2 regions of the Micromonospora sp. NPDC005161 genome follow, and region 1 is predicted to be linked to the other one. Evidence: riboswitches for the same ligand, from Rfam matches in the RefSeq annotation. Region 1 holds a riboswitch; the other holds the start of a gene.
What was found. Region 1 has a riboswitch for S-adenosylmethionine ahead of ACWD5O_RS04515 (ABC transporter substrate-binding protein). Riboswitches for the same ligand answer to the same signal wherever they lie in the genome.
Positions count from the first base shown of each region.

Region 1 (7,214 bases):
ACCACTGGTGAGCGTCGCCCCGGGGCGGCGAGAGTCGGGAAATTGAAAACCAGGGGTACGGACGAGCCCGGGCGTGGGATGGTGCGAGATGGCTGCTGTACCGGTGGAGATCCGCCCGCACGTGGGTGGCCCGGCCGGAGGCGCGGGCGCACGTCGCGCCGCCCGGGGCGGCTTCGACGAGGAGAGGCAGTGCCCATGCAGGCTCAGCGCAGGCCACCGCGTACGGAGCGGAACCAGACCCGGGACGACCAGACCGGCGGCGGCATGACCGGAGCGGCCACGCCCCTGACCATCTGGGCCGCCGCCGTGCTGCTCGGCCGGATCAGCGCCGGCGACGACGACAGCGAGGACGAACGGCACATCCTGCGCGGCATCGAGTGACCCTCGCCGGTCCGGTCACAGCCAGCCGCGCCGCTTGAAGATCAGGTAGAGGCTGCCGCAGACCAGGGCCATCAGCAGGAGCGCGAACAGGTAGCCGTAGCGCCAGTTCAGCTCCGGCATGTGCGCGAAGTTCATCCCGTACACCGTGCCGATGAGCGTGGGGGCGAACAGGATCGCCGCCCACGAGGAGACCTTCTTCAGCTCCTCGTTCTGCGCGTAGCTGGCCGCGGTGAGACTGCGCATCTCCTCGTTCTGCTGCTGCGAGACGAGGGTGGCGTTGACGGTGAGGATGTTCTGCAGCAGATGCCGGAAGCCGTCCACCCGCTCCACCACCTGCGTGAGGTGGTCCGTCACGTCCCGCAGGTAGCGGCGCAGTTCCTCGTCGGTGCCGTAACTGCCGGCGCCGGCCGCCAGCGCGTCGAGCACGGCGAGCAGCGGACGGGCGGCCCGCTGAAACTGGATGACCTCGCGGCTGAGCCCGTAGATGCGCCGGCTGGCGTTCGGGTCGCCGCCGAAGACCTCGGTCTCGATCTCGTCGATGTCGTTCTCCAACCCGGCCACCACCGGCGCGTACCCGTCGACCACCTGGTCGAGGATCGCGTACAGGATCACCTCCGGGCCCTGGGCGAGCATCTGCGCGTCCGCCTCCAGCCGCCGCCGCACCGCGGCCAGGTCCGGTGCCTCACCGTGCCGGACGGTGACCGCGAACCCGGGCCCGATGAACAGGTGCAGCTCGGAGAACTCGACCTCTTCCCGCAGGTCGTCGTAACGGGCGGCGCGCAGCACCACGAAGAGCGTGTGCCCGTACCGTTCCAGCTTGGGCCGTTGGTGGGCGTTGATCGCGTCCTCCACCGCCAGGTCGTGCAGCCGGAACTCCCGGGCCAGCGAGGTGATCTGGTCGATGTCGGGCCGGTACAACCCGATCCAGGCCATCGCGTCGCTCTGCTCCTGCAGGCAGCGGTACGTCTCGGCGAGGCCGCCCGGCGACGCGAACCGGTGCCCGCGGATGTAGACGGCACTGTCCACCAGGCCGCCGGTGGGCGGCGTGGGCGGCTCTACCCGCGGCGGCTGGCCGACGCGGACCTCGTGCTCGTCGAGCCGGCGGCCGAAGCCACCGCCCGGGCGGAACCGACGGCCGCCGACCATGACCCGCTCCCTCCCCGGACGCACCAACCGGCGACTGCCCGAACCGCCCGGGGCATGTTCGGGGCGGGACGCCGGGAGGCGCTGCTTCCCCCGTGACCACGACCCGAAACCCCGCGACGCGCCGTCCGCGCGGGTGCCCGGGCGGGCGGGTTCCCCGCACTGGCGGACTGGCCCGGGTCCGCTGGCGGATACTCGCGGTGACCGTGGGCGGACGACGGGGGAAGCGCCGATGGAGGTCGACAGGCGCGCCGGCCGCCGGGCCGGTCGACTGCGGGCCTGGCTGATCGACGGCGGTTCGGAGCAGGCGGCGCAGCGGCACGGCCCGCACGGGCGCCCGCCGGAACATCGCCACCACTCGTGGTGGAAGGTGATGTGCCTGACCGGCGTCGACTACTTCTCGACGCTCGGCTACCAACCGGGCATCGCCGCGCTGGCCGCCGGCGCGCTCTCCCCGGTGGCGACCCTGGTGCTGGTGCTGGTGACCCTGCTGGGTGCGCTGCCGGTCTACCGGCGGGTGGCGGTGGAGAGCCCGCACGGCGAGGGCTCCATCGCGATGCTGGTACGCCTGCTGAGCTACTGGCCGGGCAAGCTGTTCGTGCTGGTGCTGCTCGGTTTCGCGGCCACCGACTTCATCATCACCATCACCCTCTCGGCGGCCGACGCGACCGCGCACATCGACGAGAACCCGTTCTGGCCCAGCGCGCTCAGGGGACACGAGGTCCTGGTCACGCTGCTGCTGGTGGCGCTGCTCGGCGCGGTGTTCCTCAAGGGGTTCGGTGAGGCCATCGGGATCGCCGTCGTCCTGGTCGCGGTCTACCTGGCACTGAACGCGGTGGTGATCGCCGACGGTCTGTGGCGGGTGGTGACGCACCCGAGCGCGGTCGCGGACTGGACCAGCGCGCTGACCACCAGCCACGGGGATCCCCTGCTGGTGATCGGGTTCTCGCTGCTGGTGTTCCCGAAGTTGGCGCTGGGCCTGTCCGGCTTCGAGACCGGGGTGGCGGTCATGCCGCACATCCGCGGGGACCGGCGGGACTCGGAGGACCGCCCGCTGGGCCGCATCCGCGGCGCCCGCCGGCTGCTCACCACCGCGGCCGCGATCATGAGTGTCTTCCTGATCACCAGCAGCGTGACCACCGCCGTCCTGATCCCGCCCGAGGCGTTCCAGCCGGGCGGGCCGGCGAACGGCCGGGCGCTGTCCTACCTGGCGCACGAGAACCTCGGTGAGGTGTTCGGCACGGTCTACGACCTGTCCACCATCGGCATCCTCTGGTTCGCGGGGGCCTCGGCGATGGCCGGGCTGCTCAACCTCGTACCCCGCTACCTGCCCCGCTACGGCATGGCGCCGACCTGGGCCCGGGCCGTACGGCCACTGGTGCTGGTCTTCACCGCGGTGGCGTTTCTGATCACGGTCGCCTTCGGGGCGAGCGTGGACGCGCAGGGCGGCGCGTACGCCACCGGGGTCTTGGTGTTGATCACCTCGGCGGCGACGGCGGTGACCCTCGCGGCGCGGCGGCGGCGCCAGCGTGGCCGGACGGTCGCGTTCGGGATCATCGCGATCGCCTTCGTCTACACCACCGCGGCGAACGTGGTGGAACGTCCCGACGGCGTGAAGATCGCGTCCTGCTTCATCGGCGGGATGATCGTGGTGTCGCTGCTGTCCCGGTTGTTCCGCGCCTTCGAGTTGCGGGTCGACCGGGTGGAGCTGGACGCCGAGGCCACCCGGTTGATCGACGAGTGCAGCGGGCGCCGCGTCCGCCTCATCGCGCACGAGCCGGCCACCCGGGACCGTGCGGAGTACCGCGACAAGCTCGCCCAGATCGTGGCGGACAACGACTTCCCGGCCGACAGCGCGGTGATCTTCGTCGAGGTGACGGTGACCGACCCGTCGGACTTCGAGACCGAGCTGCTGATCCGTGGCAGCGTGGAGCACGACCGGTACCCGGTGCTGAGCCTCGCCAGTTCCGCGGTGCCCAGCGCGGTGGCCGCCCTGCTGCTGGATATCCGCGACCGGGCGGGGCGGTGCCCGCACATCTACTTCGAGTGGACCGAGGGCAACCCGGGCGGCAACTTGCTGCGCTACCTGGCGTTCGGCCACGGCGAGATCGCCCCGGTCACCCGGGAGATCCTGCGCCGCCAGGAACCCGACCCGCGCCGCCGTCCGCACGTGCACGCCAGCTGACCTGCCGACCGGACGCCAGTCGCGGACGGTGAGCGTGGTCATAACGACTGGACGATCCGCCTCCCCGGGCTGCTAGCCTCGGCGCAGGTCATGAGCGCCAGCGCGAAGCCCCGGCTCGCTGGCCGGCAACCCTCCTCCGCGGTGGGGTGCCCCGGGTGAAGACCAGGCACCGGCACGACGTCGGTGCAAGCGTGGCCTGGCACCCAGGTCAGCACAGACCCGGGAGAGCCATGCGCATCCTCAGCACCACACCATCAGCCGACGCCGCGGATTCCCGCACCGGCTGGCCGACACCGGCACTGACCCGCAGGCGGCACGTGGACCTGATGCGGGTGTGCAGCGCCGCCTGTCGCGGCCGCGCGTACTAGCGCACCCCTTCCCGAACCCATCCCAGCGGTACGCCCACCGGGCGCACCGTCGGCGGCGCACATCTGCGTCCGCCGCTGCGCAAACTTCGGAGACACCTGTGCGATTCCTTCCTGCCCTGACCCGCGCCGCGGCCCTCGGCGCGGCCACGATCCTGGCCGCCACCGCGCTCACCGCGTGCGGCGACGACACCTCGTCCGACGCCGCCGCCAACCCGTACGGTCTGGCGCAGCCGGGCGTGCTGCGCGCCGGCACGCTGACCGACGCGCCACCGAACGTGTACCTCAAGGACGGCAAGTTCACCGGCTTCGACAACGACCTGCTGACCGCGGTGGCCAGCAAGCTCGGCCTGAAGGTGGAGTTCGTCGGCACCGACTTCTCCGCGCTGCTCTCCCAGGTCAACAACCACAAGTTCGACGTCGGCAGCTCCTCGATCACCATCACCGAGGCGCGCAAGAAGACGGTCGACTTCGGCAACGGCTACGACTTCGGCTACTTCGGCCTGGACGTGCCGGCCGGCTCGCCGATCACCGGCTTCGACCAGCTCGCCGGCAAGCGGGTCGTGGTGGTGCAGGGCACCGTCCAGGACGACTACGCCACCGGCGAGCAGCTCAACCCGGTCCGGGTGCCGGACTACAACGGCGCGATCAACCAGCTCAAGGCGGGCACCGCCGACGCGTGGATCGCCCCGGCCGAGATCGGCGAGACGTCGGCGGCCGACAGCAACGGCAAGATCACTGTGGCGGCCAAGCAGCTCAGCCCGGCACCGACCGCGTACGCCGTCGCCAAGGGCGGCGACAAACTGCGGGAGGCGCTGAACAAGGGCCTCGACGAGGTGATCGCGGACGGCACCTGGAGCCGGTTGCAGGCGCAGTACTACCCGGGTCGGCCCGTACCGGCGGACTTCCGCCCGGGCAACGGAACGGTGACCGTGCCGGCCGCACCGTCGGCGTCGGCGTCGGCCGCGTCCTGAGACACCCGGTGACGAGCGAGCGGGGCGGTAGGAGAGGCGACCAATGGATCCGTTGAGCACCCTGTGGGAGACCTTCTTCGACTGGGACGCGATGCGCGAGGCGCTGCCCGAGATGCTGACCGTCGGGTTGCCCAACACGCTGATCCTGGCGGTCTCCGCCGCCCTGCTCGGCTCGGTGCTGGGCCTGCTGCTGGCCGTCGCCGGCATCTCCCGCAGCCCATGGCTGCGCTGGCCGGCGCGGGTCTACACCGACGTGTTCCGGGGGCTGCCGGCCGCGGCGACGATCCTGCTGATCGGCGTCGGGCTCGCGCCGCTGGGCATGCAGGTCTGGGGACCTGACCCCTACCCGCTGGGCATTCTGGCGCTGTCGCTGATCGCGGCGGCGTACATCGGGGAGATCTTCCGCTCCGGCATCCAGTCGGTGGAGGCCGCGCAGTTGGAGGGAGCCCGGGCGCTCGGTTTCTCCTGGGGCGAGGCGATGCGGATGGTGATCATTCCGCAGGGCATCCGGCGGGTGCTCCCGGCCTGGGTGAACCAGCTCATCGCGCTGATCAAGGACTCCAGCCTCGTCTACTTCCTCGGCCTGGTGGCCAGCCAGCGGGAGCTGTTCCGGATCGGGCAGGACTACGCGGCCACCACCGGCAACGAGTCCGCGCTGCTGCTGGCCGGGCTCTGCTACCTGGCGCTGACCGTTCCGCTGACGCACGCGGTCAACTGGATCGACCGGCGGCTGCGCCACGGCCGGCCGGCCACCGCGCCGGCCGACGAGGACGACACCGAGTCGGCGCTGACCGGCGCGACGGAAGGGGACCGGCGATGACCGCCAGCACGACCACCTCGGTCAGCCTCGACGTACGCGACGTGCACCTCGCGTTCGGACCGAACCGGGTGCTGCGCGGCGTCGACCTGGCCGTGCCACGGGGCGCGACGGCCTGCGTGATCGGGCCGTCCGGGTCGGGCAAGTCCACTCTGCTGCGCACCATCAACCGGCTGATCGAGCCGGACCGCGGCGACGTGCTGCTGGACGGGCGCAGCGTGCTGCGCGACGACCCGGACGCGCTGCGGCAGCGGGTGGGCATGGTCTTCCAGCAGTTCAACCTCTTCCCGCACATGAGCGTGGTGCGCAACGTCACCCTGGCGTTGCGCCGGCTGCGCAAGCTCGGGGAGGACGAGGCGGAGGCCGTCGCGCGGGCCCAGCTGGAGCTGGTGGGGCTGGCCGGCAAGGCCGACGCCCGGCCGGCGCAACTCTCCGGCGGCCAGCAGCAGCGGGTGGCGATCGCCCGGGCGCTGGCCCTGCGGCCGGAGGTGATGCTCTTCGACGAGGCCACCTCGGCGCTCGACCCGGAGCTGGTCAAGGGGGTGCTCGGGGTGATGGCCGACCTGTCCGCCGGGGGCATGACCATGGTGGTGGTCACCCACGAGATGGGCTTCGCCCGGCAGGTCGCCGACACCGTGGCCTTCATGGACCGGGGCGTGGTGCTGGAGTCGGGGCCGCCGGAGGCGATCTTCGAGCGGGCCGAGCATCCCCGGCTGCGCCGGTTCCTCGCCCAGGTGCTCTGAACCGTTAGGAAGGGGCCCTTCCTATACACGAGGCGTTAACAAGGTGCCCTTCCTTCGCGTCAGGCGGCCTGGCGGCGCAGGTGTGCGGCGAACGCCTTCAGGTCGCCGAGCAGCACCAGGATGGCGTTGCGGTAGGCGACCGACGCCCACAGGTGCAGCTCCTCGTCGTCCAGCCCGCCGAAAGCCAGCGACAACGCCTTGCGGTGACGCCGGTCGAGCACCTTGTGCGGGCGGGCGAGCAGGTCACCCTCCCGGCGCAGGGCCTGCAGGTAGGCGGCCACCGCCTCCTGGTAGTGCCGGCCGGCCACCCGCTCCAACAGGGTGAACTCGAAGACGTTCAACGCCGCCTCGGATTCCCAGTAGGCGTCGTCCCGCTCCGGCGCGCTGGCGACGTGCCGGCCCATCGCGTGCCGGGCCTCGTAGAGCAGCAGCACGCCCCGGCCGGTGGTGCTCAGCGGCCGGCGTGGCGCCGGCAGCCGCAGCGTGCGCACCGGCGCCGCACCGGTCAGGTCCAGCGCGCCGGAGTACGACGGCATCCGCTGCGCCCCCGGTGCCGACTCCGGCACCAGGCAGGCCCGCTCCTGATACGCCACCCGTCCGCCGGTT
Region 1 covers NZ_JBSFYQ010000003.1:153,595-160,808, reverse strand. Annotated here, with positions in the region: gene ACWD5O_RS04530 (hypothetical protein) at 190-381, shown strand; gene corA (magnesium/cobalt transporter CorA) at 397-1,527, opposite strand; gene ACWD5O_RS04520 (amino acid transporter) at 1,757-3,709, shown strand; SAM riboswitch class IV at 3,796-3,907, shown strand; gene ACWD5O_RS04515 (ABC transporter substrate-binding protein) at 4,176-5,048, shown strand; gene ACWD5O_RS04510 (amino acid ABC transporter permease) at 5,092-5,868, shown strand; gene ACWD5O_RS04505 (amino acid ABC transporter ATP-binding protein) at 5,865-6,608, shown strand; gene ACWD5O_RS04500 (hypothetical protein) at 6,668-7,214, opposite strand, start outside.

Region 2 (7,214 bases), on a different contig from region 1:
ACTCGGTGCACCGGAAGATCAAGAACTACAGCCACGGGATGCGCCAGCGGCTGGCCATCGCGCAGGCCATGCTGGGCCTGCCGGAGCTGCTGGTGTTGGACGAGCCGACCGACGGGCTCGATCCGCCGCAGATCGCCGAGATGCGCCGGGTGCTCCAGCGGTACGCCACGGACGGCCGGGCCGTGCTGGTCTCCAGCCACCTGCTGGCCGAGGTGGAGCAGACCTGTACGCACGCGGTGGTGGTGAACAAGGGCCGGATCGTGGCGTCCGGGCCGGTGGAGGAGATCGTGGGCGAGTCGCCGAGCGTCCTCTTCGACGTCACCGACCCGGTGGCGGCGCGGGCGGTGCTGGACCGGCTGCACGGGGTCCGGGTGCTGCCGGAGAGCGACGGTCAGCTGGTGGTCGACACCAACGGCACGGCCCGCAGCGACGTGGTGGCCGAGTTGGTGCGCGCCGGCATCGGGGTGGACCGGGTGGTGCCCCGGCGCCGCCTGGAGGACGCGTTCCTCGCCCTGGTGGGCGAGAACTCTCGGGGAAGCGGTGACCGGTGATGGCTGGCTCTTCCGTCGAGACGCCGATGGGCGTCACCGATCCGGCCGGTGCGGCCCGGGGCTACCGGCCGTCGGCGACGATGCCGTTCGGCGCGGAGTTCCGCCGGCAGGCGTCCCGGCGGCGGACTCAGCTGGCGCTCGGGTTCATGGTCCTGCTGCCGCTGATCATCCTGGTCGCCTTCCAGTTCAACTCGGGCGGCGACGACGACAACGGCAACAACGAGTTCGCCAGTCTGGTCGACCTGGCCACGTCCGGCGGGCTCAACTTCACCCTGTTCTCGATCTTCGTGTCGGCGTCGTTCCTGCTCGTGGTCGTCGTCGCGCTGTTCTGCGGCGACACGGTGGCCAGCGAGGCGAGCTGGGGCAGCCTGCGTTACCTGCTGGCGATCCCGGTGCCCAGGGCCCGGCTGCTCACCGTGAAGCTGGTGGTCGCGCTCGCGTACTCGGGGCTGGCCCTGCTGTTGCTGGCCGGCACGGCCCTGGCCGCGGGCACCCTGCGGTACGGCTGGTCGCCGTTGCGCAGCACGGTCGCCGCCGAGCTGGAGCCGACCGAGGGGCTGCTCCGGCTGCTGGCCGTGCTCGGCTACCTGGCGGTCGTCCTGCTGGTGGTCGCCGGCCTGGCGTTCCTGCTGTCGGTGACCACGGACGCCGCGCTGGGCGCGGTGGGCGGCGCGGTGCTGCTGTGGATCCTGTCCAGCATCCTGGACCAGATCACCGCCCTCGGCGTGCTGCGCGACTTTCTGCCCACCCACTTCAGCACCGCCTGGCTGGGACTGCTCTCCACCCCGGTGCAGACCGACGACGTGGTACGCGGCTGCATCTCGGCGATCAGCTACGCGACGCTGTTCTGGGGGCTGGCGTTCTGGCGCTTCACCCGCAAGGACATCACCTCATAGCCGGCTGTCCGATGGGCTCACCGGCGGTGGGGCGGGCCGCGTCGGCACCGGCGTGGACGGCTCTGCCTTCTTCCAGGCACTGACGCCGATCCGGCCGGTGTTGCCCACGTCGATCGGGCCGTCCGGGTCGACGTCCTCGGCCGGCTGCCCGGCGGCGGGTGCGACCCGAAGGTATTCCCCGTTGGTGGCCACCACCTTCGAATCGGTGACCAGGTTGCGCCAGAGCACCGCGGCGGTGGCCCGTTCCCCGGTCTGCAGGGTGACCTCCCGGGGCGGCTGGTCGAAGCCCGACGTGATCCCCTTCGCCCCGGGCAGCACGCGCAGGATGATCAGCTTGCGGTCCTCGTCCAGTACCCGCGGCGCCGGGTATCCCTTGATCCGGTAGGGGCGGTCGCCGCAGTTGACCAGCTCCAGGCCGAGGGCGCGCAGCCCCATGGCGGCGTCCGACCCGGTCGACCGGATCCGGACACCGGACTCCGGGCAACCGGCCAGCGGGTCGACGCTCGCCGTCGGGCTGGGCGCGCCCGGCCGGCCGTTCGTGACCGCCGGCGGCGGGCTCGGGCCGTCCCCGGCCTGGCCGCGATGGTCGGCGGGGGCGCAGGCGCCGAGCGCGAGCACCATGACGACCGCCGCGCTGGTCCGTCGCGCTGTCGCAGCGTCGTGGAAGATCATTCACCGATCCTTGCCCATGTGGGCTTCCCACCGCCGCCCGGCCCCTCGCTATCGGCAGCTCTCGCGGACGTCAGCCTCGGTTGGACTGGGTGAGGACCGCGTCCAGTAGGCCGGGGTAGAGGCGGTCCAGTTCGTCGCGGCGGAGGCGGACGTAGCGGCTGGTGCCGGCGGCGCGGGTGCGGGTCAGGCCGGCCTCGCGCAGCACCTTCAGGTGGTGACTGCGGGTCGCCTTGGAGACGCCGATCTCGAACGTGCCACAGGCGCGCTCGCCGCCCTCGGCGAGCGCCCGCACGATCTGTAGCCGCACGTCGTCGGCGAGTGCGGCCAGCACGGCGGTGACCGGTACGGCGGCCAGGTCGGGTTCGTGCGGCTCCATGTGACCAGTGTAACCGTTGTTCGACAATCGTCGAACATCTCCCTAGGGTCGGTGTCGTTGGTTCGAAAGTACTCGAACATTGGAGCTGACGATGCGATCCCGCGCCGCCGCCTACCCGTTACTCGCCGTGCTCAGTTGGGGAGTGATGTTCCCGATCCTGGCCAGTGCGCTGACCTGGGTCGATCCGCTCAACCTGACCACCGCCCGCTACCTGCTGGCCACTGTCATCCTGGTCGGCATCCTGCTGCTCCGCGAGGGCGCCGGCGCGCTGCGGCTCGGCGGCCGGGCGGTCGAGGTGGCGGTGCTCGGCGCGGTCGGCTTCGCCGGCTTCAACGTGCTCACCAACCTGGCGCTCGAACACGCCGCACCGCAGCAGGTCGCCCTCTTCGTGGCGACCACCCCGGTCATCACCCAGCTGGTCCGCTGGGTCCGCGACGGCGTACGCCCGAAGCCGCTCCTGCTGGCCCTCTCCCTGGTGGCGCTTCTCGGCGTCGGCCTGGTGATCACGCGCGGGAGCCTGGCCGGGCTCGGTCAGTTCGGCCTCGGCGGTCTGATGATGATCGGCGCGGTGTTCGGCTGGGCCATCTACACCCACGGCGCCAGCCGGTTCGGCGGCTGGTCGCCGCTGCGGTACACCACCCTCACCGCGCTCGCCGGCACGGCCGCCATGCTCGCCGCGAGCGTGCTCGCCGACGGCATCGGCTGGCAGCACGCGCCGGGAGCCGCCGACCTGGTGGCGGTCGCGCCGCAGTTGGCGTACGCCGTGATCGTGGGCGCCGTGGTCGCGGTGCTGGCCTGGAACACCGGCGTGCAGCGGCTCGGCACCGCCAACGCCGCGCTCTTCATGAACCTGGTCCCGGTGACCACCTTCGCAGTGCAGATCGCCCGCGGCTACCGGCCCGAGCCGGTCGAGCTTGTCGGGGCCGCGATCACCATCGCCGCCCTGGTCGCCGCCAACGTGGCGACCCGCGCCCGCACCGCCGCGGTGCCCGCGGACCAGGCGACCGCCGTCGTCGACCGGACGGCGGTCGTCGACCCGGTCGCGGTGGTGGCCCGCTAACCGGCCGGCCGAGTCAGATCGACGGCGCAGGTCGTCCCGGCCGCCGCCGGCCGATCGCTCACCTGGCGGGACGCCGGGAGCCTCCCGTCGCCGCATTGCCTAGACTCGGCGGCACAACTGAATACCTCATCCAGAGGGGCTGAGGGATACGGCCCGACGACGCCCCGGCAACCACCCCGCGCGCTCACCGCTGAGCGCCCCGCGGGGCAGGTGCCAATTCCGTCCCCGCCGCACCGTGCGATGCGGGGAAAGATGAGAGGACCCTCGACATGACGTCGACGCTCGCCGCCTCCGGCATCGACACCTCCGCCAGCCCCGCCCGCGCCCTGGTCTGCCGCGCCTGTTCGGCCCGCTACCCGCTCGCCGCCCAGCACGCCTGCTACGAGTGTTTCGGCCCGCTGGAGGTCGACTACGACGCCACAGCCCTGGCCACGGTCACCCGTGAGCGGATCGAGGCCGGCCCGGACAACATCTGGCGGTACGCCGCGCTGCTGCCCGCCGGTCAGGACCCGTCCACCCGCGTCACCCTGAACCCGGGGCTCACCCCGCTGGTAGCGGCCCCGCACCTCGCCGCCGAACTGGGCATCACCGCGCCGCTCTGGGTCAAGGACGACAGCGCCAACCCGACCCACTCGTTCAAGGACCGGGTCGTATCGGTGGCGCTCACCGCCGCCCGGGCGCTCGGCTTCACCCGGTTCGCCTGCGCCTCCACCGGTAACCTGGCCAACTCGGTGGCCGCGCACGCCGCCCGCGCCGGGGTGCCCTCGGTGGTCTTCATCCCGAGCGACCTGGAGCAGGGCAAGGTCATCACCACCGCGGTCTACGGCGGTGACCTGGTCGCCATCGACGGCTCGTACGACGATGTGAACCGGCTCTGCGGCGAGCTGGTGGAGACCGACGAGTTCGAGGACACCGCGTTCGTCAACGTCAACGTCCGGCCGTACTACGCCGAGGGCTCCAAGACACTCGGGTACGAGGTGGCCGAGCAGCTCGGTTGGCGGATCCCGGCCCAGGTGGTCATCCCGATGGCCAGCGGCGAGCTGCTCACCAAGATTGACAAGGCGTTCTCCGAGCTGGTCGAGATCGGTCTGGTCGAGGCGCCGGCCGGCGGCTGGAAGGTCTTCGGCGCCCAGTCCGCCGGCTGCAACCCGATCGCCACCGCCCTGCACGCCGACACCGACACGATCACCCCGGTCAAGCCCACCGGCATCGCCAAGTCGCTCAACATCGGCGACCCGGCCGCCGGCCTCTACGCCCTGGAGGCGGTCCGCCGCACGGACGGCTGGATGGAGTACGCCGACGACGACGAGATCCGCGCCGGCATCCGACAGTTGGCACGTACCACCGGGGTCTTCGCCGAGACCGCGGGCGGGGTCACCGTGGCGGTGCTGCGCAAGCTGGTCGAGTCCGGCCGGCTCGACCCCACGGCGGAGACGGTCGTGTTCAACACCGGCGAGGGCCTGAAGACCATCGACGCGGTAGCCAACCAGGTCGGCCCGACGCACCACATCAAGCCCTCCCTCCGCGCCGCCCGAGACGCCGGCCTCCTGGGCTGACCCAGGTTCGTTCCCACCCGTGCCGGGGATGGGGGATCGCCCGGATGGGGGATCGGGCCGATCCGCCGGGTAACTGGCATTTAGCTGTGAGTGTGGAAAACCCGCCGCTCTGGACTTGACGGCAGGAACCGGACGGCGCAAGATGCTCCGTGCGGGAGGGCATTTCGCCGGAGACTTTTGAAGTTCTTGCGACCCAACGCCGGAGGCGTTGTGCGAGTGTCCCTCCCGACCACGTCCGATCGGGCCAGCGATTAATTCGCTGGCCCGATCGCGTTTCCGAGGTGCACGCTCGGCGGCATGAACATCACCATCGCGTCATTCGACGGCGCCGACCGGGCCGCGGTCGACGAGGCGTTCCGGATCGGCGCGGCGGCCAACGACGCCGACCTGCCGGACTTCCCGCCCTTCTGCCGGCGGCGCTTCGACGCGTTCTTCCACACCCCGATGCCCGGCACCGAGACCCTCTGGGCGCTGGCCCGGCTGGACGGCGTGCCGGCCGGATACCTCCAGCTCGAGCTTCCGCAACTGGACAACACCGACAACGCCACGGCGGAGGTGGTGGTGGACCCGGCGCTGCGGCGGCGGGGCGTCGGCCGGGAGTTGCTGGCGCACGGCGTACGTCTGCTGCGCGAGCGCGGTCGCAAGCGGGTGCTCGGCATGGCGGTCTCCGCGCTGCCCGGCGGCCCGGCGCGGTCGGCGGCCGGCGGCGCGTTCGCCGCCGCGGCCGGCGCGGAGCCGGCGCTGGCCGAGGTGCGCCGCCGGCTCGAGGTTGACACCATCGACCGGGCCGTGCTGAGGGCGGCGCTGGCCGAGGCACACACCCTGGCCGAGGGCTACCAGTCGGTCTGCTGGCAGGGCGCGACCCCGCAGGAGTACGTCGCGGACGTCGCCTACCTGGACGGCCGGCTGCTCATGGACGCGCCCATGGGAGACGTGCAGTGGGAGCCGGAGCGGGTGGACGCCGAGCGGGTCCGGGGCACCGATCGGGCACTGGAGGCCCGGGGCCGGCGGCGCTATCACCTCGGGGTACGGCACGAGGCGTCCGGCCGGCTGGTCGCCTGGACCCTGCTGGACGTGGGCGCGTCCGCCGACTGGCACGCGTTCCAGCAGATCACCATCGTCGACCCGGACCACCGCGGGCACCGCCTCGGCCTGCTCGCGAAGATCGAGAACCTGCACCACCTGCTCACCCACGAGCCGGCGGTGCGCGTGATCGACACCTTCAACGCGGCCAGCAACAGCTACATGGTGGCGATCAACGAGCGGCTCGGCTTCCGCCCGGTGGACTCCTGGAACAACTGGCAGCTCACCCTCTGATCTTGGCGGTCACCCGTCCGGCCGGTCCAACTGCCCGGCCAGCTCGCGGACCGCAGCCTGGAAGTCCTCGTCCGGGATGAACCGGTGCCCGTGCAACGGGGGCGGCACGGTGTCGGTCGGCGGGATGAGCAGACCCTTGGGATCCCGTACCCGGCGGTCGACCCGGGCCGCCGGATCGTCGGGCGTGACCTTCGTCGGACCGAACACCGGCCCGCCCACCGGGTCGGTGTACCGCCAGAGGTTGATCCACCGCCACGACAACCGGTCGCCCAGCTCCCGCAACACCTCGTCGTTGACGTACGCCGGGAAGATCCTGCGGTACCGCTTCCCCAGTGGGGAGGCGTAGGTGAGCAGCGCGATCCGCCGCTGGCAGTCGTCCGGGAGTTGGAGCACCGTCACCGCGATCAGCACGCTGCCGTGGCTCTGGCCGGACAGCACCACGCCCTCCCCTGCGGCGGTGAGCTGCCCGATTCGGCGGGTCAGCTCGGGGACCGCCCGCTCGACGTAGCAGGGCGGGGCGAGCGGGTGCGTGGCGCGCGGCCAGAAGGTGGCCAGGTCCCAGAGCACCCCGACCAGCCGGATCGCGTCGGACCGGTAGGCGAACAGTCCCATCCCGGCGAGGATCAGGGCGAACAGGCCGATCAGCAGGGCGCCGAGGTCGGTCACGAAGACCACCGGACGGGCCAACGGCTCGCCACCGAGCGAAAGAGCGAGCGCACCCGGTCCGAGGCCGATCGCCGACAGCCCGGCCGCGGTCAGGGTGAGCACCGCCAGCACGCCGTACGC
Region 2 covers NZ_JBSFYQ010000004.1:46,494-53,707, forward strand. Annotated here, with positions in the region: gene ACWD5O_RS05455 (alpha/beta fold hydrolase) at 1-551, shown strand, start outside; gene ACWD5O_RS05460 (ABC transporter permease) at 551-1,447, shown strand; gene ACWD5O_RS05465 (DUF4232 domain-containing protein) at 1,442-2,119, opposite strand; gene ACWD5O_RS05470 (ArsR/SmtB family transcription factor) at 2,190-2,495, opposite strand; gene ACWD5O_RS05475 (DMT family transporter) at 2,587-3,555, shown strand; SAM riboswitch class I at 3,679-3,814, shown strand; gene thrC (threonine synthase) at 3,825-5,111, shown strand; gene ACWD5O_RS05485 (GNAT family N-acetyltransferase) at 5,409-6,428, shown strand; gene ACWD5O_RS05490 (hypothetical protein) at 6,438-7,214, opposite strand, start outside.
Region 2: another riboswitch for S-adenosylmethionine. It lies ahead of thrC (threonine synthase); the one in region 1 lies ahead of ACWD5O_RS04515 (ABC transporter substrate-binding protein).